One region of the Rhizobium sp. Root1204 genome, then DNA from elsewhere that is predicted to be linked to it. Evidence: riboswitches for the same ligand, from Rfam matches in the RefSeq annotation. Region 1 holds a riboswitch; the other holds the start of a gene.
What was found. A riboswitch is a leader RNA that binds a small molecule or an ion and turns the genes downstream of it on or off. The one in region 1 is predicted to bind S-adenosylmethionine.
Positions count from the first base shown of each region.

Region 2: linked by a shared signal. The riboswitch ahead of ASC96_RS01390 (O-succinylhomoserine sulfhydrylase) and the one ahead of metA (homoserine O-succinyltransferase) in region 1 are both predicted to bind S-adenosylmethionine.

Region 1 covers NZ_LMCZ01000006.1:350,867-365,600, reverse strand. Annotated here, with positions in the region: gene ASC96_RS09285 (DUF4345 domain-containing protein) at 351-782, opposite strand; SAM riboswitch at 946-1,023, shown strand; gene metA (homoserine O-succinyltransferase) at 1,098-2,024, shown strand; gene ASC96_RS09275 (GNAT family N-acetyltransferase) at 2,021-2,473, shown strand; gene ASC96_RS09270 (aldose epimerase family protein) at 2,609-3,625, shown strand; gene ASC96_RS09265 (SDR family oxidoreductase) at 3,804-4,571, shown strand; tRNA gene ASC96_RS09260 (tRNA-Gly) at 4,647-4,721, opposite strand; gene ASC96_RS09255 (prolyl-tRNA synthetase associated domain-containing protein) at 4,976-5,485, shown strand; gene trxA (thioredoxin) at 5,543-6,526, shown strand; gene ASC96_RS09245 (LON peptidase substrate-binding domain-containing protein) at 6,659-7,342, shown strand; gene ASC96_RS09240 (Trm112 family protein) at 7,352-7,540, shown strand; gene ASC96_RS09235 (ubiquinone biosynthesis hydroxylase) at 7,706-8,920, opposite strand; gene tesB (acyl-CoA thioesterase II) at 9,023-9,907, shown strand; gene ASC96_RS09225 (P-II family nitrogen regulator) at 10,131-10,481, shown strand; gene ASC96_RS09220 (ammonium transporter) at 10,511-11,875, shown strand; gene ASC96_RS09215 (DNA translocase FtsK) at 12,150-14,734, shown strand, end outside.
Region 2 covers NZ_LMCZ01000001.1:281,413-296,146, forward strand. Annotated here, with positions in the region: gene ASC96_RS01330 (Nramp family divalent metal transporter) at 1-1,120, opposite strand, end outside; gene mntR (manganese-binding transcriptional regulator MntR) at 1,341-1,790, shown strand; gene ASC96_RS01340 (DMT family transporter) at 1,787-2,665, opposite strand; gene ASC96_RS01345 (calcium:proton antiporter) at 2,842-3,927, opposite strand; gene ASC96_RS01350 (helix-turn-helix transcriptional regulator) at 4,159-4,824, shown strand; gene ASC96_RS01355 (thermonuclease family protein) at 4,838-5,716, shown strand; gene ASC96_RS01360 (tellurite resistance TerB family protein) at 5,770-6,180, shown strand; gene ASC96_RS01365 (sterol desaturase family protein) at 6,273-7,094, shown strand; gene ASC96_RS01370 (transporter substrate-binding domain-containing protein) at 7,102-7,974, opposite strand; gene ASC96_RS01375 (glycosyltransferase family 2 protein) at 8,067-9,968, shown strand; tRNA gene ASC96_RS01380 (tRNA-Gly) at 10,051-10,124, opposite strand; gene ASC96_RS01385 (2'-deoxycytidine 5'-triphosphate deaminase) at 10,193-11,290, opposite strand; SAM riboswitch at 11,399-11,477, shown strand; gene ASC96_RS01390 (O-succinylhomoserine sulfhydrylase) at 11,524-12,708, shown strand; gene ASC96_RS01395 (CDP-alcohol phosphatidyltransferase family protein) at 12,756-13,376, opposite strand; gene apaG (Co2+/Mg2+ efflux protein ApaG) at 13,472-13,864, shown strand; gene ASC96_RS01405 (Hsp33 family molecular chaperone) at 13,878-14,734, opposite strand, start outside.

The DNA.
Region 1 (14,734 bases):
GCAAAAAACATCGAACGGGGCGCTGAGAGGTGTCACCTGTTACTACTTTACGAGGCAGCTTTCAGCGCCCCGGCCGGCCTGCTCTTTGAAAACCCACGGCGAATTTTTCGCGCGTGGACGCAAACCATGGGACATTGTTTGTGCCCAACTTCCTAAGCCCTTCCGACGGGGATGCAATGCCGCAAGAAAGACGGCTGCAAGGAACAGCAGCGCGGCAAACTCTTACTCCCTCCAAAAGGGTGAGACGGTCCTCCCAGCCAAGCCCAAGGACCGTCCCACCCGCCGTCTGCGGCAATCGCCTCGCCCCGTTACAGAGTGGGAAGAAGACGCCGACTGCCGCGCGACCTCGCTCAACTCCGGCTTTGGCTCAGCGCCGCCACCCGGCCATGCCAGATGACCAGGCAGGGCACGACGACGAGCTCCATGCCAAGCCCGAGCACATGCCCCGCCGAGGGTACGCCATCGGCAATCAGCGAATACAGCCGCGCCAGCCCACCGCTGAAGGTCAGGATTGCCAGAAGCCGAATCCGCTCCGCCTTCGTCTCGATCGCCGGAATACAGCTGTACCAGGCGAGACCAAAGGCCAGGAACAATCCGGACAGGAACCGGACATGGCTGCTCAAATCCACCGGAGGTTTTGCTTCGGCAAGAAATGCCGGCCCCATCACCACGCCCGCCAGCCCGGCAAACACCGGCAGCATCGCCAGGATGGCAATGCTCGCTTGAAGCAGGCGCCGCTGGCGGAAATCGGCCGGGCTGATCTGATAGGCAAGACTGGGCATCGCACATCCTCCTGAAGTCATCAGAGGAGTACGGGCGGGGGCGCCGCGAGGTTTCAGCAGCTCGAACACATCGGCGTGATGACAACCGAACGGCGACCATCACCGCGGCGCGCCACTCATCGGCGGGGCGCCGCATATTGATTCGCACGCCAACAGGCGCTATCTAGGAATTCGTGGTGATTTGGCCGGCCGGCTTGCAGCCACGTTAAATAAGTCGCTAAAGGGCCGTGCGAGCGCAAGCAAGCGGGGCCGGGAGCGATTCCTATCGTTGCCGGTTTTTTTGTGCCGGTCTGTTCGTTGAACCGAGTGTTGCCCATGCCGATCAAGATTCCCGATACGCTGCCTGCCTATGAAACCCTCGTCAAAGAGGGCGTGCGGGTGATGACCGAAACCATGGCGGTCCGCCAGGATATCCGGCCGCTGCAGATCGGCCTGCTCAATCTGATGCCGAACAAGATCAAGACCGAAGTGCAGATGGCGCGCCTCGTCGGCGCCTCGCCGCTACAGGTCGAGTTCTCGCTGATCCGTCTCGGCGGCCACAAGGCCAAGAACACCCCGGAAGAGCATCTGCTCGCCTTCTACGAAACGTGGGACGAGGTGAAACATCGCACGTTCGATGGCCTGATCATCACCGGCGCGCCGGTCGAGACGCTCGACTACGAGGACGTCACCTACTGGAACGAGATGCAGCAGATCCTTGACTGGACCCATACCAATGTCCATTCGACGCTGAACATCTGCTGGGGGGCGATGGCGGCGATCTACCATTTCCATGGCGTGCCGAAATACGCGCTGAAGGAAAAGGCATTCGGCGTCTACCGCCATCACAATCTCAACCCGTCCTCGCCCTATCTCAGCGGCTTCTCGGATGATTTCCAGATTCCCGTGTCGCGCTGGACCGAGGTGCGCCGTGCCGATATCGAGAAAAGGCCCGAGCTGGAAATCCTGATGGAATCCGATGAAATGGGCGTCTGCTTCGTGCATGAGAAGGCGGGCAACCGGCTCTATGTCTTCAACCATGTCGAATATGATTCGACCTCGCTGTCTGACGAATATTTCCGCGATGTCGATGCCGGTGTGCCGATCAAGATGCCGCACAACCATTTCCCGCATAACGATCCGACACTGACGCCGCAAAATCGCTGGCGCAGCCACGCGCACCTGTTGTTCGGCAACTGGATCAACGATATCTATCAGACGACATCCTATGATCTCGCCGATATCGGGAAGGACAGACGCTGACCGCAACCCTCACCATCCGCCCCATCGAATCCGGCGACGAGCAGGACTGGCGCCGCCTGTGGAAGGCCTATCTGGCCTTCTACGAAACCACCCTGCCGGAAGACATCTACGCCCTCACCTTCTCGCGGCTCCTGAGTGGTGCTGCACATGAATATGCGGGTTTTCTTGCGGTTCTCGATGGCAGGCCGGTTGGCCTTGCGCATTACCTCTTTCATCGCTCCTGCTGGCAAAAGAACTCAATCTGTTACCTGCAGGACCTGTTCGCCGATCCTGAGGTTCGCGGACAGGGGATCGGCCGGGCGCTGATCGAGGCCGTCTATGCCCGGGCAAACGCGGAAAAGGCCGAAGAAGTGTACTGGATGACCCAGGACTTCAACGCCAATGCCCGCAAGCTCTATGACCGCATCGCAGACAAGACCCCCTTCATCATCTACCAGAAGACGTTCTGAAACGGATCGGCCTGTCTCTGCAGGAAGGTGATGCGAGCCTGAGGCGGCCACCGTCGTTAATTGTATGACTTTTCGGTTGCCGCGTTCAACGAAATGACGCAGTTTGCCGCCGGGAAGAGTGGAGGAAGAATACCCGTGCAGACAGAGACTGAAGTATTCGGCCATATGCCGTCCGGCGAACCCGTGCACCGCATCGTCATCAAGGGCGGCGGGCTGACCGCGCATATCCTCACCTGGGGCTCGGTCATCCAGGACCTGCGCCTCGATGGCCACGCTGCTCCTCTTGTGCTCGGCTTTGAGAATTTCGCCGATTATCTCACCCATTCCCCTTATTTCGGCGCCACGCCCGGCCGCAATGCCAACCGCATCGGCAGCGGCCGATTTGCCATCGATGGCGTCTCCTACCAGCTCGAATGCAACGAGAAGGGCGTTACCCACCTGCACGGCGGCAGCGACGGCATTGCCAAGCGCCTGTGGACCTTGATCGAGGCGGCGGAAAACCGCGCCGTGCTGCAGATCGTCGATCCGGATGGCCGCGCCGGCTATCCCGGCAATTGCACCATCACCTGCACCTACACCGTCAGCGATGGTGGCGTCCTCAACGTCCTCTATGAGAGCACCACGGACCGCGCAACGATCTGCAACGTCTGTCAGCACAGCTATTTCAACCTCGATGGCACTACCGATGCGCTCGGCCATGATGCGATGATCGCCGCCAACAGCTATCTGCCGACCGACGAGCTGCAGGTCCCGACCGGCGAGATCCGCTCCGTCGAAGGCACCGTTTTCGACCTGCGCGCCATGACGCCGCTGCGCCGCCAGCTGGAAGGCGACAAGATCGGCTACGACCACAATTTCTGCCTGGCGGACGCCCGAGGCGCCAAGCAATCCGTCGCGCTGGTGCGCAGCATCAATTCCGGCGTTTCGCTGGAAGTCCGCACCACCGAGCCCGGCGTGCAGTTCTATACCGGCTTCAAGATGGACGTTCCCGTGCCCGGCCTCGAAGGCCGTCATTACGGGCCTTTCGCAGGCTTCTGCCTGGAAACCCAGATCTGGCCGGATGCGATCAACCACGCCAATTTCCCGCAAGCCGTCCTGCGGCCCGGTGAAACGCTCAGGCAGGAAACCGATTACGTCTTCACCCGTAGCTGACCGCTCGAGAGCCGTCTGCCGCCTGCTCAGGATCAGCCTGAAGGACATGGACCGCCCCCGTTGCGGCGCGTCATCCTTTGGCACGTGTGATACTGTTTAAAGACGAAGCGCTCTAGGCTTTTGCGGTAAAACCGGATTTGATGCCCCGATCGAGGCTGCGGCAAGGGGAGGACTTGGCATGGCTGAAACGGACAGACCGAAAATCGCGTTGGTAACGGGCGGCGGCACCGGTATCGGCCGCGCCATTGCCGAAGCACTGTTGAAAAAGGGCTACACGGTCATCCTTTCCGGCCGGCGATTCGATGTTCTCCAGCATGCAGCAAAGGAAATGGCCACCTTGACCGGCGGCACGGCGCGGGCGTTCGCGGCCGATGTCGGCGACCCGCAAGCGGTCGCCAGCCTGTTTTCCGCCATCCGCCATGATTTCGGCCGCCTCGACCTGCTCGTCAACAATGCCGGCATGGGGCTGCCCGCTGTTCCGATGGAGGATATTACCTTCGAACAATGGAATGCCATCGTCGGCGCCAACCTGACCGGCGCATTCCTCTGTACCCAGCAGGCCATGAAGCTGATGAAGGCACAAACACCGCGTGGCGGCCGAATCATCAACAACGGCTCGATCTCCGCCTCGACGCCGCGGCCGATGTCAGCCCCCTACACAGCCACCAAACACGCCATCACCGGCCTGACCAAGTCGACGGCGCTCGATGGTCGCCCGTTCGACATCGCCTGCGGCCAGATCGATATCGGCAATGCCTCGACTGACATGACATCAGGGATGCGCGCTGGCATCCTGCAGGCCAATGGCGAGATCGCCTCCGAACCGACCATCCCGGCAAACCTCGTCGCCGACGCCGTCATCTACATGGCCGGCCTGCCGCTCGACGCCAACGTGCTGACGATGACCGTGATGGCGACGCAAATGCCGTATGTGGGACGGGGATAAGGAAACAGTCCACGCACCAAGGCGGCTGCTAAGATTATACCTATTTTCCTGGGAGGCTCTCCGAAGAGAAGAAAATGGAGCGGGTGAAGCGATTCGAACGCTCGACCCCAACCTTGGCAAGGTTGTGCTCTACCCCTGAGCTACACCCGCTCATCAACCTCGATCCGGGGGTAGTCGGTGGACCGTGGCGCCGCTGCGTTTGTTGTTTGCTGCGACGACGGCTATATGGCCCAGACGATTTTTAAATGCAACAGGGAAATGACGGCCAACCCAATATTTTTTTGAAGAAATGTCGCAAGCCCCTGAAAACAAGGCGTTTTGCAGCGTGCATTCTGTGGAAGATTGCGATTTTTTGCCCTTCGCCGTAAGGAAGACCACCATTTTCAAGCGAAAGAGAAGCCGCCATGAGTGAAATGCAGCCGAAGACACAGGACGAATTGTTTGCGCTTCTCGACAGCCTCGGCATCCCACACAAGACGATGCGGCACGAGCCGGTTTTCACCGTTGCCGAATCGGTGGCACTGCGGGACGCGATTGCCGGCGGACACACCAAGAATCTGTTCGTGAAGGACAAGAAGGACAATTATTTCCTGCTCACCGTCGAGGAGAACGCAACAGTCGACCTGAAGACGGTGCACACGCTCATCGGCGGTGCCAGCAAGGTGTCCTTCGGCAAGCCGGAAAAACTGATGGAATATCTCGGTGTGATTCCGGGAGCGGTCACAGCCTTCGGCGTCATCAACGACATTGGGCAGAACGTGAAGATCATCATCGACGAGGAGCTGATGAAGGATGAGATCGTCAACTGCCATCCGCTGTCGAACGATGCGACGACATCGATCGCCTCGAAAGATCTGCTGCGCTTTATCGAAGCGACGGGACACGAAGCCCTTGTCTTGAAAGTGACGTCCTGACATACGATCTTTGACGCAAAACAGTCAGGCGGACGCGGATGTCCGCGAGGAGACACGATGAGCGGCAACGACAATCCCTACGCAGCATCCTACGGCAACCAGATGACGGCAACGGCCAGCTACGGCGCCGCCCCGGCACCGGCGGCAGCGGCCGCGCCGGCGGGTGACCTGATCAAGGAAACCACCACCGCCAACTTCACCCGCGACGTGCTCGAAGCTTCCCGCCAGCAGCCGGTCCTCGTCGATTTCTGGGCGCCCTGGTGCGGCCCGTGCAAGCAGCTGACGCCGGTGATCGAAAAGGTCGTCACCGAAGCACAGGGCCGTGTCAGGCTGGTCAAGATGAACATCGACGATCACCCGTCGATTGCCGGCCAGCTCGGTATCCAGTCCATCCCCGCCGTGATCGCCTTTGTCGGCGGCCGCCCGGTCGATGGCTTCACGGGCGCCGTGCCGGAAAGCCAGATCCGCGACTTCATCGACAAGGTTGCCGGTCCGATGATCGACGACCAGCAGGCCGGGATCGATGCGGCGCTCGCAGACGCAAAAGCCCTGGTCGAGCAGGGTGATATCGAGAACGCTGCCGGTCTTTTCGGCGCCGTGCTGCAGGCGGACCCGGAAAATGCAATCGCGCTCGCAGGGCTTGCCAATTGCCTGATCACCGCCGGCGAACTGGACCAGGCACGCGAGGTTCTGGCCGATCTCTCCGAAGAGCTGGCCAAGGATGCCGGCATCGCCGCCGTTGTGAAAAAGCTCGCCCAGATCGAGGAAGCCCGCAAGCTCGGCGACCCGAATGCGCTGGAGCAGATCCTTGCTGCCGATCCTGACGATCATGGCGCCCGCATCAAGCTCGCCAAGATCCGCAATGTCGAGGGTGACCGCGAGGCGGCGGCCGATCACCTGCTGAAGGTGATGAAACGCGACCGGACGTTCGAGGATGATGGCGCCCGGCGCGAACTGCTGCAGTTCTTCGATGTCTGGGGACCGATGGACCCGGCAACGCTGTCAGCACGCCGCAAACTGTCATCGATCCTGTTTTCGTGATACCCTGACAGGGGCGCCTTTATGACAATCTCCCTTGAGATTTGACGTCGGCGCCCCATTTCTTGTCAGTAAGCGGCGCGGCGTCATTAAGGCCGCCACAAGAACGCCTGACAGCGACGGGGTAGTTGAGACATGCAAGTTGGTAACGCACGTTATCTGAGGCCTCAGGACCTGCCGGAGACCCTTCCGGTGTTCCCATTGACGGGCGTGCTGCTGCTTCCGGGTTCGCAATTGCCGCTCAACATCTTCGAGCCGCGCTATCTTTCCATGTTTGACGATGCGCTGGCCGGAAACCGCCTGATCGGCATGATCCAGCCCTTCTTCGGTGAAACGCGCGAAGAACCGGGCCAGGCGCATGTGCAGGCGCTTTGCCAGGTCGGTTGCGCGGGCCGCATCACCTCGTTCGCCGAAATGGAAGACGGCCGCTATATCGTCTCGCTGACCGGCATTTGCCGGTTCCGGCTGTTTGATGAAGTGCCGCTTGCGAAAAAAGGCTATCGCTCCTTCAAGATCGCCCCGTTTGCGACCGACCTCACCGGACCGGACGATGAGGCTCAGGTCGATCGCGAGGCTTTGCTGGCCGCTTTCAAGGCCTATCTCGATGCCAACAAGCTGGAAGCCGACTGGGAGAGCGTCGAGCGCGCCAGCAATCTGACGCTGGTCAATTCGATGGCGATGATGTCGCCCTATGGCCCGGCGGAAAAGCAGGCGCTGCTTGAGGCGCCCGACCTCAAGACCCGCGCCGAAACGCTGATCGCGATTACCGAGATCGTGCTCGCCCGAAATTTCGGCGATATCGAAACCATGCTGCAATAGGCGGATATGATGGAAGACAGGACCAGCCGGGTCGATCCCAAACTGCTTGAACTGCTGGTCTGCCCGCTGACCAAGGGCCGCCTCAGCTACCACGCGGCCGAAAATGAACTGATCTCGGAAAAGGCAAGGCTGGCCTACCCGATCCGCGACGGCATTCCAATCATGCTGATTTCCGAGGCGCGCAAAATCGAGGATTGAGGCTGCGATTGATCGTATGAAAGCCCCTCATCCGCCCTTCGGGCACCTTCTCCCCGTCACGACGGGGAGAAGGACCGACCGGCAAACTCCGCGCAGATCCCCTCTCCCCGCGTGCGGGGAGAGGGTTAGGGTGAGGGGCATTCGCCAGTCAACGAAGTCCAGCGCTTAAATCGCCTGCCCGCCCAGCATCTTCGGCTCGCTCTGGCCGCCAAGTCCGGACGCCTGACGGATGAAGAATGATTTGACCGATGGCATCCGGTCGACGATGCCCAGCCCGAAATCGCGCAGCGCCCTGACCGGCGTGACATCGTTGGAAAACAGCCGGTTCAAGACATCGGTGGTCACGCCCATGCGGAACGTGTCGAAGCGCCGCCAGCTCTGGTAGCGCTCGAGCACCGCGAGCGAGCCGATATCGAGACCGAGGCGATCAGCATCGACGATGGTTTCTGCCAGCGCTGCCACATCCTTGAAGCCAAGATTGAGGCCCTGGCCGGAAATCGGGTGAATGCCGTGAGCTGCGTCACCGGCAAGGGCGAAACGCGGCGCGATGAAATCGCGGGCCAGCGTCAGCCCCAGCGGAAAGGCGCGGCGTCCGCCGACGACCTTCAGCGTGCCGAGCTTGTGGCCGAAACGGCGCTCCAGTTCTTCCTCGAACACCAGATCGTCGCTGGCGACCAGCCGGTCGGCGTCGCGCGTCCGTTCCGTCCAGACCAGCGAGGAGCGATTGTTCTTGAGCGGCAGCGTCGCAAACGGCCCGGCCGGCAGGAAATGCTCTTCCGCCGTGCCGTCATGCGGCCGCTCATGTTCGACCGTGGTGACGATGCCCGACTGGCCATAGTCGAAATCGACGGTCTTGATGCCTGCGGCATCGCGCAGTTTCGAGCGCACGCCATCGCAGGCGACCAGGAGCCGCGCTTCCATTGTCTCGCCATTGGCCAGCTCAATGGAAACCGAGTGATCGCCGCTCTTGAAACCGGCAGCCGCCGTCGATTGACGAATCTCCACGCCGAGATTCGTGGCTGCCTTCCGCAGCGCGCCGACCAGAGCGACATTCGGCACCATATGGGCAAACGGCCGGCCCTCGATCTTTTCATCCTCGAAGGTCAGGAACACCGGGCGAACCGGATCGGCGGTCTTCGAATCGGTGATGACCATACGCTTGATCGGCTCGGCTTCCGGCTCGATCTCGCTCCAGATACCGAGCACGTCGAGCATTTGCGAGGCGGCGGCGATGATCGCCGAGGCGCGCTCGTCCTTCTTCCAGGCAGTCTCCGGAGCGCCGTCGATCAAGCTGACGGCGAGATGCGGCGCGGCCTTCTTGATGGATACGGCCAGCGACAGCCCGACATAACCGCCGCCCGCAATCAGCACATCGATCATCTCTCATTCTCCCGTCGCTCTTGAGCATTGCATGTGGCCTATATAGATCATTGATGCGCTCGTTCCTACCGTTTGAGCGCTCGAGCCCAGGAGATCGCCGAAATGTCGCGCCCCGCCGAGACCCCCGCCCCGATGGATGTCCTCTTGCAGACGCTGGATCTGGAAAAGCTGGAGGAAAACCTGTTTCGCGGCCGCTCGCCGCAGGTCGGCTGGCAGCGCGTGTTCGGCGGGCAGGTGATCGGCCAGGCGCTGGTGGCCGCTCAACGTACCGTCAGCGAGGGCCGTTACGTGCATTCGCTGCACGCCTATTTCATGCGGCCGGGCGATCCGTCCGTGCCGATCATCTACGATGTTGACCGGATCCGCGATGGCGCAAGCTTTGCCACCCGCCGCGTCGTCGCCATCCAGCATGGCAAGGCAATCTTTTCGATGTCGGCCTCCTTCCAGTTCGACGAGGAAGGGTTTGACCACCAGATCACCAGGCCGGACGTGGCGCCGCCGGAAACGCTGATGGGCGAGCAGGACATCAAGGAAAAATTCCTGGTCAATGCGCCGGAAGCGATCCGCCGCTATTGGGAGCGGCCCCGGCCGATCGAAATTCGCCCGGTTTCGCTCAAGCACTATTTCTCGCGCGACAAGCTGGAGCCATCGCAGGACGTCTGGGTCAAGGCGGTCGGCGCCGTTCCGGACGAGCGTCACATTCAGGCGGCGGTGCTCGCCTATATCTCCGATATGACCCTGCTCGACACCGCGCTCTATGCCCATGGCACCTCGGTGTTTGACCGCGACCTGCAGGTGGCGAGCCTCGACCATGCCATGTGGTTTCATCGCCCCTGCCGCATGGACGACTGGATGCTCTACACGCAGGACAGCCCCAGCGCCTTCGGTGCACGCGGCATGACGCGCGGTAGCCTTTTTGATCGCTCCGGCACCCTGATCGCTTCCGTTGCCCAGGAAGGCCTGATCCGGAAAAAGGCATCTGAATAAAAAATCGCCTCTTTTTTGATTCTGATTAATTTTTAATCGTTTATTTCGATGATTTTTTGACATTTCGCCGATGGCTTTCGGCGAAATATCGCATTTCCATGTCTTTTCATGGACTTACCCATTCAATCCCAAACTGGCACGCCCCTTGAATAGCTAGGGGCAGTCGTTGGGGATTTGTGCTCGGCGGCAAGGAGAGACGGCCCCGAGCCGAAGTTGAACAAGGATGGGAAACCAGATGAAAATTGTAATGGCCATTATCAAGCCGTTCAAGCTCGATGAGGTTCGCGAAGCCCTCACTGCCGTTGGCATCCAAGGCCTGACCGTGACCGAAGTGAAGGGTTACGGACGTCAGAAGGGACATACGGAAATCTATCGCGGCACCGAATACGCCGTGAGCTTCCTGCCGAAACTGAAGATCGAAATCGCTGTTGCCTCGGAGATTGTCGACAAGGCCGTCGAAGCGATCGCCACGTCAGCCAAGACCGGCCAGATCGGCGACGGCAAGATCTTCGTCTACTCGATTGACCATGCGGTGCGCATTCGTACCGGCGAAACCGACACAGAAGCGCTGTAAGTCACGGCCGTTCAGGGAGCTCCATATCAATGTCTTCATTTAAACTTTCTACCTCTCTTGGACGCGTGGGCGCTGCAGCCGCAGCCCTCCTCGCCCCGGCCATCGCCTATGCGCAGGAAGCCGCACCGGCGGCAGCCGAAGCGGTTGCTGCAGCCCCCGTGCCGAACAAGGGCGATACCGCCTTCATGTTCCTCTGCACCATTCTCGTCCTGTTCATGCTCATCCCCGGCCTCGGCCTGTTCTATGGCGGCCTCGTCCGCGCCAAGAACATGCTGTCGGTCCTGATGCAGTGCACCGTCGCCGGTTCGGCCGTCATGCTCATCTGGGTCATCTACGGTTATTCCTTCGCCTTCGGCGGTTCGACATCGCCCTATTGGGGCGGTACCGCCAAGATGTTCCTCGCGGGCGTCACGATGGACTCGACCGCCGCCACCTTCTCCGATGGCGTCGTCATCCCGGAAATGATCTTCATCATGTTCCAGATGACCTTCGCGGCCATCACACCGGCCCTGATCGTCGGCGCCTTTGCCGAACGCATCAAGTTCTCGGCTGCAATCCTGTTCTGCGTCCTGTGGGCAACCTTCGTCTACTTCCCGATCGCCCACATGGTCTGGGACGCAAACGGCCTGATCTTCGGCTGGGGCGCTCTCGACTTCGCTGGCGGCACGGTCGTTCACATCAACGCTGGCGTTGCCGGTCTGATCGGCGCGATCATGGTCGGCAAGCGGACCGGCTTCGGCAAGGACATGATGGCTCCCCATTCCATGACGCTGACGCTCGTCGGCGCGGCCATGCTGTGGGTCGGCTGGTTCGGCTTCAACGCTGGCTCCAACCTTGAAGCATCCGGCGGCGCGATGCTTGCCACCGTCAACACCTTCATCGCCACGGCTGCAGCCATCATTTCGTGGTCGCTGGTTGAAACCTTCACCCGTGGCAAGGCCTCTATGCTTGGCGCCGCGTCCGGCATGATCGCCGGTCTCGTCGCCATCACGCCTGCTGCCGGCATCGTCGGCCCGATGGGCGCGATCGTCATGGGCCTGATCGTGTCGCCGCTGTGCTACTTCTTCGTCTCCGTGGTGAAGAACAAGTTCGGTTATGACGACACGGCAGACGTTTTCGGCGTCCATGGCGTTGGCGGCCTGTTCGGCGCCTTGGCCACCGGTATCTTCGCCTCGTCGTCCCTCGGCGGCATCGGATATGCCGATGGCGTCACCATGGGCGGCCAGTTCATGACCCAGGTTTATGCCGTTCTCGTTACGCTCGTCTGGTGCGGCATCGGCTCGGCAATCCTCTACAAGATCGTCGATGTCATCGTTGGCCTGCGTGTTCCGGTCGAAGCCGAACGCGAAGGTCTTGACCTCTCCTCGCACGGCGAAGCCGCCTACCACTCCTGATGAACTTGCGGGCCGGGAAAACCGGCTCGCATCTCTTCCCGTCGCGGTTTCGTCTTGTGCGAAACCGCATTTGACCCGGACACCCGTCCGGGTCTTTTTTTGCCCTCACACCTGCCAATGACTGCCAAAAAACGCTTTCAATAGGGAAAACTGCGGTTGCAGAAGCGTTTCACGTAAAGGAAGCGTCAAGGTTAATAGGGCTTTAACTCTCCTCTGCTTACCTTCGAAGCATGCGCCCATGGCGTTTTTCGGGAATAACAGGCAGCAGGTCATCATGAGCAGAAGCAATCAGGCGGTATACGACAACCGTTCCAACCGGTTTGTGCTTTCCACATTCGTCTGGAAACAGGTCGCCGCCCTGGCGGGGTTTGCGGTGTTCGTCGCTCTCGGGTTCGCGATCGCGGCATTGTCGAGCTGGAACGTCGCCGATCCCAGCTTCTCCTACGCCACAGCCGATGCTCCGACCAACCTGCTCGGCTATACAGGTGCCGCCTTCGCCGACATCTTCATGCAGTTCTTCGGCATTGCCAGCGTTGTCGCACTTCTGCCCGTCGTCGCCTGGGGCCTGGTGCTGATCATCGGCAAACCCTTCGATCATATCGTCAAGCGCGCCGGCGCCTGGTTCCTCGGTTCGGTGCTGGCCTCGGCTGCACTCAGCTGCGTTCCCGCCCCCGTCACCTGGCCCTTACCCAACGGCCTTGGCGGCGTCTTTGGCGACATGATCCTGCGTTTTCCTGCTTTGTTTACCGGTACCTATCCGACCGGCACGTTCGGCACCGTGCTTGCCGTCCTGTTCACGCTTCCCGCCGCCTACTTCCTGATCTACAGCGCCGGCCTCATCGGCGTATCCGACCCTGAGGACGAGATCGACGAGCCGGCACCGGCACCCAGCAAGGCCCGCACCGTCAGCGACGAATCCGAGGACGACGAATCCGAAGGCATCATCATGGTGATGGCAGGCGCCCTCACCCATATGCGCTTTACCGCGCAAGCCCGTATCCGCCGCCTGTTTGGCTTGAGCGGCCGCCGCAAGCCGTCCGCGCGTGATTATGACGAACCCTATGATTTCAACGGCGACGAATTCGGTACGTTGAACGAACCGTCCCGCCCGAAGGCTGTTTCCCGCTCGGAGCGGGTCGAGCCGTCGCTGGACCGCAGCGAACGGCGCACGGTTGCAGCGCCGCCAATGTCTATGGACGAAGACGACGACGATTTCCCCGCGTTCGACAACCGCCGTGCCTCCGCCGACTTCATGCCTGATGGTGACGAGGACGACGACAACGATCCGGCTGCCGACTGGGCGCCGGTGCCCGCACCGCGCAAGCAGGCCATGCCGCAGACCGCCGCCCGTGTGGTCCCCGCCGCACCCCGCCCGAAGACCGGCCAGCGGGGCGATCGCGAGGCGCAGGCGTCTCTGGTGTCCGATGACGGCGATTTCACTCTGCCGCCGCTGCATTTCCTTGCCGAGCCAAAGAACGTCGCCCGCGACGCAACCCTGTCGGCCGATGCACTCGAACAGAATGCCCGCATGTTGGAAGGCGTGCTGGAGGACTTTGGCGTCAAGGGCGAGATCATCCATGTCCGTCCCGGCCCGGTCGTCACCATGTACGAACTGGAACCTGCGCCGGGCATCAAGTCCTCGCGCGTCATCGGCCTTGCCGACGATATCGCCCGCTCGATGTCGGCGATCGCCGCCCGCGTCGCCGTTGTTCCTGGCCGCAACGCCATCGGTATCGAACTGCCGAACCAGCGTCGCGAGACCGTCTATCTGCGTGAACTGATCGGCTCGAGAGATTTCGAGACCAGCAAGACCCGCCTTGCCATGGCGCTCGGCAAGACGATCGGTGGCGAACCCGTCATCGTCGATATTGCCAAGATGCCGCATCTTCTCGTTGCCGGCACCACCGGCTCGGGTAAATCTGTCGCCATCAACACCATGATCCTGTCGATCCTCTACCGGCTGAAGCCGGAGCAGTGCCGTCTGATCATGATCGACCCGAAGATGCTCGAACTCTCCGTCTATGACGGCATCCCGCATCTGCTCTCGCCTGTCGTCACCGATCCGAAAAAAGCAGTCGTCGCTTTGAAATGGACCGTGCGCGAGATGGAAGAACGCTACAAGAAGATGTCGAAGATCGGTGTGCGCAACATCGACGGCTTCAACTCACGCGTCGAGCAGGCGATGGCCAAGGGCGAGCAGATCAGCCGCACCGTCCAGACCGGCTTTGACCGCCAGACCGGCGAGGCCGTCTACGAAACGGAAGAATTCGACTTGGCACCGATGCCCTATATCGTCGTCATCATCGACGAAATGGCCGACCTGATGATGGTCGCCGGTAAGGATATCGAGGGTGCCGTCCAGCGGCTCGCCCAGATGGCCCGTGCCGCCGGTATACACGTGATCATGGCAACCCAGCGCCCGTCCGTCGACGTCATCACCGGCACGATCAAGGCCAACTTCCCAACCCGTATCTCCTTCCAGGTGACGTCGAAGATCGACAGCCGCACCATCCTTGGCGAACAGGGCGCCGAACAGCTGCTTGGCATGGGCGACATGCTCTACATGGCCGGTGGCGGCCGCATCCAGCGTGTGCACGGCCCGTTCGTCTCCGACACCGAGGTCGAGGATGTCGTCAAATACCTGAAGACCCAAGGCTCTCCGCAATATCTCGACGCCATCACCGAAGATGACGGAGAGGATGATGAAGGCGGCAGCGGCCCGGCGGGCACCTCCAACCTTGCCGATTCGGACGATCCCTATGATCAGGCCGTCGCTATCGTGCTGCGCGACGGCAAGGCATCGACATCCTATGTCCAGCGCCGCCTCGGCATCGGCTACAACCGCGCCGCCTCGCTGAT
Region 2 (14,734 bases), on a different contig from region 1:
CCGGAATGATGGCGATACCACGGGTAATCAGGCGTCTCGCCCATTGCGGAATGCGCAGCCGCAGGAAACCTTCCATGACGATCTGGCCGGCCAGCGTCGCCGTCACCGTCGAGTTGAGGCCAGAGGCCAGCAGCGCCACGGCGAAGAGTGTCGAAGCGATACCAAGACCAAGCAGCGGCGACAGGAGTTCGTAGGCCTGGCCGATTTCAGCCACGTCGGTACGGCCGTTGGCATGGAAGACCGAAGCGGCAATGATCAGGATGGCGGCATTGATGAACAGCGCCAGCATCAGGGCAATCGTGCTGTCGGCCGTCGCCCATTTGATCGCATCACGCTTGCCCTCATCGGTGCGCTTGTAGTTGCGGGTCTGGACGATCGAAGAGTGGAGATAAAGGTTATGCGGCATGACGGTGGCGCCGATAATGCCGATGGCGATGTAGAGCATGGCCGGGTTGGTGACGACTTCCCTCGATGGCAGGAAGCCGGAGAGAACGGCAGCCACCGGCGGCGCGGCGGCGGCGATCTGGACGAGGAAGCAGCCGGCGATGACGATCAGAAGCGCGATGACGAAGGCCTCGAGGTAACGGAAGCCCCTGTTCATCAGAAGCAGAAGAAGGAAAGCGTCCGCCGCGGTAATCAGCGCGCCGCCGATCAGCGGGATGCCGAACAGAAGTTGCAGCGCGATCGCCGTACCGATTACTTCGGCAAGGTCACAGGCGATGATTGCCGCCTCGCAGGCAAGCCAGAGCATGAAGTTGACCGGCCTGGAATAGGTCGCCCGGCAGGCCTGGGCGAGATCGCGGCCGGTGGCGATGCCAAGACGGGCGGCCAGCGCCTGCAAAAGGATCGCCATCAGGTTGGAGAGCAGAATGACCGTCAGCAGCGTATAGCCGAACTGCGAGCCACCAGCGATATCGGTCGCCCAGTTGCCGGGATCCATATAGCCGACAGACACCATGTAGCCCGGCCCCATGAAGGCGAGCAGACGCCGGAACCAGAGGCCGCCGGATGGTACGGGAATGCTGGCGTTGACCTCGGGGAGACTTGGCCGCGCGTCCTCCTTCGGACTGGAAAAGGTCCAGCTCTCCTGCGGTGGAAGGACGGCTTCGGAATTGGACATGCACGGTCTCCGGATACGGAATGGGCTCTGTTACCCAAAAACTATGCCAGGGCAAAACATTATGCAATATGCTATATTTTATCGTTTTAGCTTTTTTCAGCAAATGGGAAGACACGCCGGGCGGCAATGTGGAGGACGGGATAAATCATTATGAAAAATCCAAGCGCGTGATATGAAACGCCAAAAGCATCAATGAAAAAACCTGAGAGGACATCGCCCCTTGCCGCGCCGCCCTGTCCCCCGCACGGACCCGCTCCCAGACGCGGACATTCATTCCGAGGGTTTCCGGCAGACCCGCGAGGCACGGCGCGGTGCGTTGATCGAGGATTATGTCGAGCTGATCGCCGATCTGATCGAGGATGGCAATGAGGCGCGCCAAGTGGATATCGCCGCCCGTCTCGGCGTCGCTCAGCCGACGGTTGCCAAGATGTTGGCCCGGCTTGCTGCCGAAGGACTGGTGTCACGCAAACCCTATCGTGGCGTATTCCTGACCGAGGCCGGCCAGAAGATGGCGCTTGAAAGCCGGGCGCGCCACCAGACGGTTGAAGCCTTCCTGCGCTGCCTTGGCGTTAGCCCGGAAACCGCCCGCATCGATGCCGAGGGTATTGAACATCATGTCAGCGTCGAGACGCTCGAGGCCTTCCGCCGGTTCATCGGCAAGAAGACCTAGCCGGCCCGCAGCCGGCGGCTGAAACGTTCGCCCAGAATGATGATCATGCCGGCGGAAAAGATCAGCGCCGCGCCGGCGAACACCTGGGTTGCAGGAATATCCCCCCAGATCAGGAAGCCGAGCCCGAAGGCCCAGATCAGCGAGGAATATTCGAACGGCGCCAGCATTGAGACCGGCGCGCGGCGCATACCTTCGAACAGCGCATATTGCGCAATACCGGCAATCAGCCCGGTTCCCACCATCAGCCCGACATCGAGAAGACTTGGCGGAACCCAGGTGACGATGACGGCAATGCCGGTGAACAGGATGAAGAAGCCGCTCGACAGCGTCATCTGCACCAGCGTCACCTCCTGCATCGCGGTCTTGCGCAAGAGTACCGTCGAAAACGCCCAGAACACCGCGGCCTGCAGCGCCAGCCAGACAGGCAAGGACAGTTTCATGGCCGACCCGAATGGGTCGGTCGCCACCAGCACACCGATGAAACCAACGACGACCGCGATCCAGCGTAAGGGCGGGACATCTTCCTTGAGGATCGGCACGGCGAGAATGGTGATCAGGATTGGTGCCGCGTAATAGAGCGTCGTCAACTCGGCCAGTCCGAGATCGCGGGCGGCGGTATAATAGGACAGCCAGGCGGCGAGCAACAACAGGTTGCGCAGGATCATCGGCTTCAGGACCGGCGAACGCAGCGAGCGGACAAGCAGCGGTCCGCGGCCGATGGCAGCACAGATCGCAAAGATCGTCACGCTGCGCACGAACAGGATCTGCCAGACCGGCAGCGCCACCACCAGCCATTTGACCGAAGCGTCCTGCAGCGTGAACAGGAAATAGGAAAAGATCGTCAGCAGAATGCCTGAAAGCACGGAGGTATTCACGGAGGGCTCCCGAAGGCGCTGCGCAAATCGCGCGCGCGATCTGTGATATCGCGAGGCCAGCGTGCACGGAAGAGGCATGACAGCGCGATGTGTGGCGAAAAATGGGGGCGCGGCAAGAAATACCGCCTGACGATCAGCCTTTCCGGTTGCCGGGATTTAGCTCACAACGGCTCAAGTCAGAGCCCGATCACCGACAACATGACGAATGTGGCGAACAGGACGAAATGGGTCATGCCCTCGATGGCATTGGTTTCGCCGTCATTGAGGTTGATGGCAGCAACGATCAGGGTAATCGTCACCATCACCGTCTGCACCGGCGTCATCGCCATGATGAAGGGCTGGCCGGTATAGAGCGCGATCGCCTCCATCACCGGCACCGTCAGGATGACGGTCGACAACGATGCGCCAAGCGCGATGTTGACGACGGCTTGCATCCGGTTGGCAAGGGCCGCGCGCATCGCCGTCATGATTTCCGGCGAGGCGGAAATGGCCGCAACGACGATCGCCGCCAGGACCGGCGGGGCACCGGTTCCCTTGAGCCCGGCCGTCAGCAGCCCCGACATGACTTCGGCAAGCGCGCCGATGATGACGATACCGACGACCAAGATGGCAATCGAAACCGCCACCGGCTCATCCTCGGACGAGTGCTTTTCACCGCCCTCGCGCTTGGGGTAGCTGTAGCTGAAGAAATAGCTGTGCACCCCAACCTGCATTTTCAGGAAGACAGCGTAAAGTGTCACCATCGCCACAATGGTGAAGGCCGAATAGAGGTGCCATTTGGCTTCAGGAACGAATTCCGGCACCACCATCGAAATGCCCATCGCGGTCAGGATCATCACGCTATAGGTCCGGCTGGAGTCGTCGTTATAAGATTGCTCGCCGTGCTTCAGGCCGCCCAGTAGTGCTGCCAGCCCGAGAATACCGTTGATATCGAGCATGACGGCGGCATAGATCGTATCGCGCACCAGGGTTGGCGAGATCTCTTCGCCGCTCATCATGATCGCCAGGATGATGACTTCGACGAGCACCGCCGACAAGGTCAGGATCATCGTGCCGTAGGGATCGCCGACCTTGGCAGCCAGCACTTCGGCATGATGGGCGACCCGTAATGAAGCGAGCACGATGGCAAAGACCAGAACGGCTGCACCGGCAAGAGCCGCCACCTGCCCGTTTTCCAGCAACGCATGTTCGAGCAGGAAGCCGGCAGCCGCCAAAACCAGTGCTGCGCCCAAGAGGATTTCGGACTTCAAAATCGAGAACAAATGCTGCGCCTCGCAACCAGCGGGATGGGTCCACTGGAGTATAGGCGGCATGCGGCGTATTTCAATTGGACCGTGCCCCTGATTGCGCCGCGAAAGAGGCAGGATTATTTTCCTTTACTGCTTTACTCAACGTCACATTTTGACTATTCTGCACAGACACCCAATCAAGACAGCAAGAAGCCAGAACACACAGGAAAGCGTCACGCTTCACCGCTTGCAGGATGCGCAACGATGTTTTCACATGACCGGATCTGGAGTGCGATCGATGCGCTCGCCGAACGGCACCAGCTGTCCCCTTCGGGCCTTGCCCGGCGGGCTGGGCTCGATCCGACCTCTTTCAACAAGTCCAAGCGCCATTCGGCCGATGGGCGCGAGCGCTGGCCCTCGACGGAATCGATCGCCAAGGTGCTTGACGCGACTGGCTCGACGATCAACCAGTTCATGGACTTCCTGCGGCCGGGACCTGCATCCGGAGCCGTGCCGGAGGGTGCTTTTCCGCCGCAGGCCGGCTCTATTCCGCTGCTCGGCTTTGCGCAGGCTGGGGCCGGCGGTTTCTTCGACGATGGCGGCTTTCCGGCAGGCCAGGGTTGGGATGTCGTCGAATTTCCGGCAGCTCCCGGCACGAAGGCTGGCGTCTATGCACTGGAAATCCAGGGCGACAGCATGTTGCCGCTCTATCGCGACGGCGATGTGCTGATCGTCGAACCCGGCGCACAGATTCGCCGCGGTGACCGCGTGGTGGTCAAGACCACCGAGGGCGAAGTGATGGCCAAGGTGCTGGTACGCCAGACCCCGCGCAGCATCGAGCTGCTCTCGCTCAATCCCGAACACCCCAACCGCACATTCGAACTCAGCGACGTCGAGTGGATCGCCCGCATCATCTGGGCCAGCCAATAGGACAGTTTTCCTGATGAAGCGGCATCTGCTCACCATTGGCGGCGGCTTGGCCGGAATTGCTCTGACCGTAGCGCTTCTGCAGGCAGGCGCGTCGGTCATCCAGGGGCGGCAGGACGCCCAAACCTCGGATTTCACGCTCGAAACACCTGACATTGCCGATGTGCCCGATCTGGCCGACGGAGGAATGGATCCCGCCAAAACCACGGCCGGCGAGGACACGCCAGTGCTTGCTGCACCCGCCGACCCTGCGCACGAAGATCCCGCAACCACTGTTTCCACCGGCAACGCGCTGCCCCAGGCAGAGGACAAAACCGTGCGCGATATCGCGCCGGAACAGTTCGGACTGCCGGACGAAGTACCAGCAAAACCGCTGGAGCGTATCGAGCCGCGCACGCCGCTGTCGCAACCTCTTGCCCGGCCGGAGCCGGTTCCCGCCGTCCTGCGTCATCCGGTTGCGCTGTCCGCTGGCCTTATCCAGTTCGGCGACCGGTTGCTGCAACTTGAGGGGATCGAGCCGGAAAAGGCGGATCGCATCTGCGGCGAAACAGGCAAGACATGGCCCTGCGGCATGGTGGCCCAAACCGCCTTCCGCAATTTCCTGCGGGCGCGCGCACTTTTATGCACCGTGCCGAAAAATGGCTGGCAGGGAACACTGACCACCGCCTGCAGCGTCAACAACATCGACCCCGCTGGCTGGCTTGCCGAAAACGGCTGGGCGGACGCGGCCGCAGGATCGCCGCTCGCCGGCAAAGTGGCCACCGCCCGCCAGTCCCGTCTCGGCTTTTTCGGCGATGATCCACGCGATTTGAACACCGCGCCCGCGCCGCGGGAGGAGACGCTGCACCCGGGGGATGCGGAGACCGGCGTTGATATGACCGGTGAGGGCTTGTAGACGGCTGCAATGGTTCATACCTCACAGAACCGGTACAGCAACACGGATATCCCATGCCCAATACCATGAGCCATCACGAAGCCCTTATCTACGTCATGGTGATGATGTCGGCCGTCGACACGGCCATGACCGATACGGAACTGGAACGTATCGGCAGACTGACCAGTTTCCTGCCGGTCTTTGACGGTTTCGACCATGACCACCTGATGCATGCCGCACGCGAATGCACTGCCCTTCTCGACGGCCCGGAGGGGTTGGACATTGCACTCGAAGTCGTGCGCGAAGCCCTTCCCGCGCGCCTCTACGACACGGCTTACGCGCTGGCAGTCGAGATTGCCGCCGCTGACCTTTCGATCGTCCAGGAGGAAATCCGGCTGCTGCAATTGCTGCGTGACCGGCTGGGACTGGACAAACTGACCTGCGCTGCCATCGAGCGCGGCGCCATGGCCCGCTTCCGCAAGTGAAAGAAAGCGGATTTCCGCTTCACGCCAAAGTGCATTCATCTTGATCACCGCGCCGATAGAATGGCTGCCGGCGAGACAAGGATGGGAGAGGTATGACGGTACAGATATTCGGCATCGGCGAACCGGCCTGGCGCCTGGCCTTCTTTGCCGCAATCTTCCTGTCGCTTGCCGCACTCGAATTGGCTCACCCCCGGCTGGAGCGCCCGGAACTGATGCGGGCGCTGAAAGCGCGGCGGTGGTTTACCAACCTGTCCATCCTCGTCCTGTCGTCGCTGATGTTGCGGCTGATCTTTCCGGCTGCGGCCACCGGGATCGCCCTGTTCGCAGACGCGCACGGATACGGACTTTTACCGATGCTCGGGCTGCCACCCTTCGTCAGCGGTGTTTTGGCCTTCATCATTCTCGATTTCGCCATCTGGCTGGAGCATGTGATCTTTCACAAGGTGCCGCTGTTCTGGCGCATTCACCGGGTTCACCATGCCGACACCGGGCTGGACCTGACAACGGCGCTGCGCTTCCATCCGCTGGAAATCCTCTTGTCGGTGCTGTGGAAATCGGCCGTCATCGTTTCGATCGGCGCGCCGCCCGTCAGCGTCCTGATCTTCGAAATCGTCCTGAATGGCGCAGCCATGTTCAACCACGCCAATCTGAAACTTCCCGCCCGCGCCGATCTTGTGTTGCGCCGCCTGATCGTCACGCCGGACATGCATAGCATCCATCACTCCACCGATCCGGACGAGACCGACACGAACTACGGTTTCAACCTTTCCGTCTGGGACCGGCTGTTTTCAACCTACCGGGAACGCTCGAAATGCCCGCCGGACACCATGGAGATCGGGCTTGCCCAGTATCCCGGCGCTTCGCCTGCACGGCTCGTCTGGTCGCTGCTGCTGCCGTTCCGAAAGCTGGAATGACAGCCGTTCAATAGATTCCGGCCGGAAAATAGCGCAGGTAGATCTCGTTCAGCCGGCCCTTGCGGGACAGCTCCAGCAGCGCGTGGTCGATCGCCTGCGTCAGTGCGGAATCTCCCTTGCGGTTCATGATCGCCAATCCCTCGCCCAGGAAGCGTTGCGAGAAATAGGCGCCGTCGATCAGCGCGCAGCAACCGGCGGCATCGCTGCCGGCCGTCCAGAAGGATAATTGCATGCCGTCTGAAAACACTGCGGCGACGCTTCCCTGCTTCAAAGCGGCCAGCATTGTGTCTCGGCTCGGGAACGGCCGCACATCGAGTTTCGGAAAGAATGCCTTGAGCATGGCCTCATGCGTGGTTCCCGACACGGTTCCAACCGGTTTTCCCGCCAGCCCTGCCACCGAAAGATTGCTTCCCATCACCTGACGGTTGGCCGCAAAGCGGGCCGGAAGTTGCATGAATGCGCGCGAAAAGGCGAACCGTTGCCGCAGTTCCGCGCTGGTACCAATCCCGGCGATCACAGCTTCCCCTTGTCCGCCCTCAAGCGCTGGCAGCAACTCCGCGAAGGTCACGGCCTGGATCTGGCACTTGGCGTCGATTTCCAGTTCGCGGCAGATTTCGCGGACCAGATCAACATGGAAACCGGCAAGTTTGCCGGACTGGTCGATGAAGTTGAACGGCGGAAAATCGACAGTGGTCAGGAACCGCAGGCGCGCCAGGCCACTCAGGTCCGGCTTCGCGATCCGCTCCCGCGCGTCGAACAACAGCGGCAGATCGTTAACCCCCTCCGCCGCACGGGGTGCAGCCGGAAAAGTTGCAACCAGCAACACGCACAGCGAGAAAATCCCGTAAAATTTTAGAGATGCACGGAAAGCGCGTAACATTATGATCATTCCCGGGACAAGATAGGGGGTTTGCCGCGTCACGCGGCAATGGGGTTTTCATGCGTCTGGAAGAATATCCGGACAATTCCGGAATGGCTACCGCGAATGAACCGCCGGCCGGGCGATCGCAGCCTGATACCGCCGTGGGAGGATTCGCGCCTGCATTGAAGCACGAGGGACGGCTGCTACTTCAAATGGGTATCGGCAAACCTTCGATTGCGCGGGCCATGCAGCTTGCGCAGGCGCATGGAACGACCGTCGAAGACGAATTGCTCGCATCCGGCGAGATCGACGAGACACTCTATTTCGAGGCACTGGCGGAAACACTGGGGCTTGATTTCCTGCCCGTGATCGATCCCGGCCGTGTTCAGGACGTAGAGGGGCTCGATACCCAGCTCACGCGGCCGGAAATAATCCGGGTCCATCATGCGAGCCGTCCACCGGTCACCGTCATCGTTCCTTCGTTAAACCGCATTGCCGGGCTTGCATCCCTTTTACAGCGCATGCCGCAGCTTCGCCCGTCACTCGCCGCCTCCACGCCATCAACGGTGCGTGACACCGCCTGGCGGGCCGGACGCCAACGGCGCGTTTCGGCGGTGACGCGTGCGCTCTTCGAGACCGTACCACTCCACAGTGCCCGCATCACCTTCTGGGGCAAACAGGGTTTTTATGCCGGGATTGCGCTGTGCACCATGGCCGTAGCCGCAGTCGTTATTCCGCTCGTCAGCATGCTGATCCTGCATATCGTGCTGACGCTGTTCTACCTTGCCAATTTCCTGGTGCGGCTTTACGCACTCGGCTTCGCCCTGCTGCAGACGCGCGGAGAGCAACAACAACACGCACCAGACACCCCCGGGCCGCTGCCGGTCTATTCGGTGCTTGTCGCGCTCTACAGAGAAGAGAGCGTCGTAGCGCAACTTGTCCAGGCGCTCGACCAGCTCGACTGGCCACGCTCGCGCCTCGACATAAAGCTGATCTGCGAGGAGGACGATATCGCAACCATCGCCGCGCTCAGGGCTTTGCGGCTGGCGCGCGAATACGAGATCGTTCTGGTACCTGTCCACATGCCCCGCACCAAGCCGAAGGCCTTGGCCTATGCGCTTCCCGGCGTTCGCGGCACCTATGTGACCGTCTATGATGCCGAAGACCGGCCGCATCCCGGCCAGTTGCGCGAGGCTCATGCGGCCTTTACGGCGGCACCGCCGCAGGTCATTTGCCTGCAGGCGCCGCTGATCATCACCAATGCGCGGCAATCCTGGTGGAGCGCGTTGTTTGCCCTGGAATATGCCGGACTGTTTCGTGGTCTTTTGCCGATGCTGTCCCTGACCGGCCTGCCCTTGCCGCTTGGCGGAACGTCCAATCATTTTCGCACAATGGAGCTGAAACAGGTCGGCGGTTGGGACCCTTACAACATGACAGAGGATGCCGATCTGGGGCTGCGGCTGTACCGGCTTGGCTATCGCTCGCGCGTCATCTTCAAGCCGACGCTTGAAGAAGCGCCGGTCTCGCGGTCCGTCTGGCTTGGCCAACGCACCCGCTGGTTCAAGGGTTGGCTGCAAACATGGCTGGTGTTGATGCGCAAACCCGGGCAACTGGCGGGTGAGATGGGGTGGCCCGCCTTCATCGTCTTCCAGATCCTGATTGCCGGCCTGCTGCTCTCCGCACTCAGTCATCCCATCATTGTCGGCTTCCTCGCCTATCTGACATGGTTGATATTGGACGATAGGCCCTCCTCGGAAAGCTGGCTGACTTTCTGGCTGTTTACCTGTGATATCATCAATATCTTCGGCAGTTACGCGGTCTTCATCTCACTCGGCCGGAACCGGATGACAGGCCGTGAGAAGCGCGCAGTAGGCTGGCGCTGGATTTTCGTGCCTATCTACTGGCTGGCCATGTCCCTGGCGGCGTGGAAAGCCCTGCTGGAGTTGCGAACCAACCCGTTTTCCTGGAACAAGACACCGCACGTCCCCGTCAGCGGGCACGGCGAGTGTTGACGCTGCTCACTGTTTGGAAGGCGAGCAGGCCGTATGCTTGAAGGGCGTAGAGATTAAGCGCAGCACCACTTGAGAAACAAAGTGGAGCGGGTAGCGGGAATCGAACCCGCACGATCAGCTTGGGAAGCTGACAAGCTACCACTACATCATACCCGCCTTGCGCTGGAGGTTTCCACCAAGCACGGCTGCCTGTCAAGGCGGCAGCCGGTTTTGCGGGCGTCTATTTACTCCGAGCGGAAATGCTTGGAGAGTTTCAGGCCCTGCGCCTGGTAGTTGGAACCAAGTCCGAGACCGTAAAGACCTTCGGGACGCTCCATCATATGTTCATAGACCAGACGGCCGACGATCTGGCCGTGTTCGAGGATGAACGGAACTTCATGGCTGCGGACTTCGAGCACGGCGCGGCTGCCCTTGCCACCCGCCGAGACATGGCCAAAGCCCGGATCGAAGAAACCGGCATAGTGGACGCGGAATTCGCCGACCAGCGGATCGAACGGGGTCATTTCAGCGGCGTAAAGCGGCGGGACGTGCACGGCTTCGCGCGAGACAAGGATATAGAACTCGTCGGGATCGAGGATCAGTTCGTCGCGGCCGCGGCTGTAGAGCGGCTCCCAGAAATCAAAGATGCCGTGCTCGGCCTTCTTGTCGACATCGACAACGGCCGTGTGGTGCTTGCCACGGTAGCCGATCAAGCCGTCGGCGCCGGTGCCTTTCAGATCGATCGACAGCGCGATGCCGGCGCCTGAGACGTTCGGCTTGTCGCTGGCAACGAGGACGTCGCTTTCATGCAGCGCCAGGACTTCCGTTTCGGTGAGCAGCGCATGGCCGACGCGAAAACGGATCTGCGACAGGCGCGAGCCGCGCCGGACGATGACCGGGAACGTCCGCGGGCTGATTTCGAGATAGAGTGGGCCGGAATAGCCGGCCGGGATCTTGTCGAACTCCTGAGCCCGGTCGGTAATGACGCGGGTGAAGATATCGAGGCGGCCGGTCGAACTCTTCGGATTGGCCGAGGCCGACATATCCGGCGACAGGTCGAGGCTTTCCATCAGTGGCACGATGTAGACGCAGCCGGTTTCCAGAACCGCACCTTCGGTAAGGTCAATAACGTGCAGTTTCAGCCGGTCGAGCTTGTCGGCTACCAGATGGCTGGGGCCGGGCATGAAGCTGGCACGGACCCGGAAGGCCTTCGAACCGAGGCGCAGATCGAGGCTGGCCGGCTGGATCTGGTCGGCATCGAGCTTCGCCTCGCTTTTCAACCGCCCCGCATCAAACAGCGCAGCAATGGCGCGATCAGCTAGAATGCCTGTGGCCCTGGTCATTTCCATCGTCCTCTTTGCCGCTACCGGCACGTCATAACTCAAATTGTCCCTGTGACATATCTTGTTGTTCACGGGAATTGACGCAAGCGCGCCTTATCAGTAAATACGAACTTATCCCGTGGTGATTTGGCCGGTCGGCTTGCAGCCACGTTAAACAAATAGCTAAAAAGGCCGGGTTTGAAACCGGCTTGCTTTTTCGCGGCCGGTTTTTTTTGTGTTGAAAGAGACGATCGATGAGCAAAAATTGGCGCCCCGCGACCCAGCTCGTTCACGGCGGCACGACCCGTTCAAACCATGGTGAAACCTCCGAAGCCATCTTCATGACGCAGGGCTTCGTCTACGAAACTTCCGAAGCCGCAGAAGCGCGCTTCAAGGGCGAGACGGACGGCTTCATCTATGCCCGTTACGGCAGCCCGACCAACGATATGTTCGAACAACGCATGTGCGCGCTGGAAGGTGCCGAGGATGCGCGCGCTACCGCGTCCGGCATGGCCGCTGTTTCGGCTGCGATCCTTTGCCAGCTGAAGGCCGGCGATCATATCGTTGCAGCCCGCGCCCTGTTCGGCTCCTGCCGCTGGGTAGTGGAAACGCTGGCGCCGAAATACGGCATCGAATTCACCCTGATCGACGGCCGTTTCCTTGAAAACTGGGAAAAGGCCGTCAGGCCGAACACCAAGGTGTTCTTCCTCGAAAGCCCGACCAATCCGACACTGGAAGTGGTCGATATTGCCGGAGTCGCCAAGATCGCCAATCAGATCGGCGCCAAGGTCATCGTCGACAACGTTTTTGCAACCCCGCTCCTGCAAAAGCCGCTGGAACTGGGCGCCCATATCGTCGTCTACTCCGCCACCAAGCATATCGACGGTCAGGGCCGTTGCCTCGGCGGCGTGATCCTTTCCGACAAGGAATGGATCAGCGAACACCTGCAGGATTATTTCCGCCACACAGGGCCTGCTCTGTCGCCGTTCAATGCCTGGACGCTGTTGAAGGGCATCGAAACCCTGCCGTTGCGTGTGCGCCAGCAGAGCGAGAATGCCGCGCGTCTCGCCGACTTCCTCGCCGAACAGAAGCAGGTCGCCAAGGTGATCTACCCCGGCCGCAAGGACCATCCGCAGGCCGATATCATCGCCCGGCAGATGAAGGGTGGCTCGACACTGGTCTGCTTCGAGCTGAAGGGCGGCAAGGAAGCTGCCTTTGCGCTGCAGAACGCGCTGGATGTCGTGCTGATCTCCAACAATCTCGGCGATAGCAAGAGCCTGATCACCCATCCGGCGACGACGACGCACAAGAACCTTTCGGACGAAGCCCGCGCCGAACTCGGCATTTCGCCCGGCACCGTGCGCTTCTCGGCCGGGATCGAGGACAGTGAGGATTTGATCGAGGATTTTGCCCGCGCGCTGAAGTCGGTCCAGGCCTGATTATTGAATTTTGTGAAACGCCCTTATCTCCGGATGCGGGCGTTTTTCTATGCCTGGCTCTCTCTTTTGAAACTCGCTCTGGCCAGCATGGTGCGCGACAGCGCCGTATAGAAACAGACGAGCGCGAAGATCACCGCGATCTCGGAAAACCATTGCGGGAACAGGCAGAAAGCCAGGAAGACAGCGATCGTTTCGGTCGCCTCGGCAAGTCCCGTGGTGAAATAGAGCGACTTGGCACCGCGCACCTCCGTCGAGAGACCGCGCCTTTCGGCCATGATCGAAAAAGCAAGGAAGCTGGCGCCGTTGACATAGAAAGACAGCAGCAGCAGCCCGCCGGCAATGCCATTCTCATAGGGATCGGCAAGGATGAAGGCGAACGGGATGAGACCGTAGAAGGCGAAATCGAGCACGATATCGAGAAAGCCGCCGAAATCGGTTTTTTGGGTCGATCGCGCGACGGCACCGTCGAGGCCGTCACAAATCCGGCTGATCCCGATCAGAATGAAAGCCCAGACGTAAGAATCCAGGACGATAGCGACCGCAGCCGCGAGACCGATCAGAAAGCCGGTGACGGTGACGGTGTTCGCCGTGATACCATGACCAGCCAAAGCGCTGCCAGCCCGCTCCAGCCAAGGGTCAATCCACCGCCTCACATGACCGTCGAGCATGCCGTACCCTATCCTTACAGTTTACCCTATGCGTTATTCTTGACGAAACCATCTTGCTGTAGAATATCGCCTATGGACTTGAAAAGGGTTTGCATATGTACCGCGCGCTGACACGCGACATCGAGGTGACCGTCGAGCCTTATTATCTGGAGGAGCAGTCCGATCCGGATGACAGCCGCTATGTCTGGGGTTACCGGATCCTGATTTCGAACCTGTCCGGCGAGACAGTCCGGCTGATGACGCGCTATTGGCATATCACCGATGAAAACGGCCAGGTCGATGAGGTCAACGGCCCAGGTGTGATCGGCGAGCAGCCGGTTCTCAATCCCGGCGACACCTATGAATATTCATCCGGCTGCCCGCTCGATACACCATCCGGCGTCATGTTCGGCCATTATTCGATGGAAAACACGCACGGGGAGTCGTTCACCGTCGACATCCCCGCTTTCTCGCTGGATTCGCCCGGCCAGAACCGGACCTTGAATTAGAGCCGCAGCGTTTTTACTGCGGCTTCACTTCCGTCGCTTCAAACCGGTAGGTCGTCGAGCAGAATTCGCAGGTGACCGATACCAGTCCATCCTCGGCCGCGTGATCGATATCATCCTGGCTGAGGCTTGCCAGAACATCCCGCAGTTTTTCGCGCGAGCAGCTGCATTTGTCATAGACCGCTTGTGGCGGATAGACCTTGACGCCGCGCTCGTGGAACAGCCGGTAGAGCAGACGCTCGGTACCCACGGTCGGATCGGTCAGTTCGTCGGCATCGATGGTCTGGACCATGACGCTGGCTTCATCCCACAAATCATCGACCGCAAGAGCGCCGTTGCCGTCATCCCCGTCGCCACCATGCAGATCGGCCTGGCGCATACGATCCGGCGCGTCCGGCAGGAACTGCGCAACCATGCCACCAGCCCGCCAGCGATGACGCGGCTTGCCGTTTTCATCGCGGTCGAGCAGTTCTGCGACGCCAAGGCGGACCTTGGTCGGGATCTGTTCCGACTGGCGGAAATAGACGCCGGCAATTTCCTCCAGCGAGGCTCCGTCGAGCGGCACGATGCCCTGATAGCGCTGCATATGCGCACCCTGATCGATGGTGAACGCAAGAACGCCCTCGCCCAGCAGATGCTGAGGCTGGGTCAGGCCGTTCTCTTCAGCAATCTTCAGAGCCTCTTCATCGTAGCGGGCATAGGCGCGTACCCGGTCCGGCGTCGCGAAATCGGCGACGACCAGATCGACCGGACCATTGCTCTTGGTCTGGATGATCAGCTTGCCTTCGAACTTCAATGACGTACCGAGAAGTACCGTTAGAACGACGGTTTCAGCGACGAGACGGGCGACCGGCAGCGGATAATTGTGGCGCT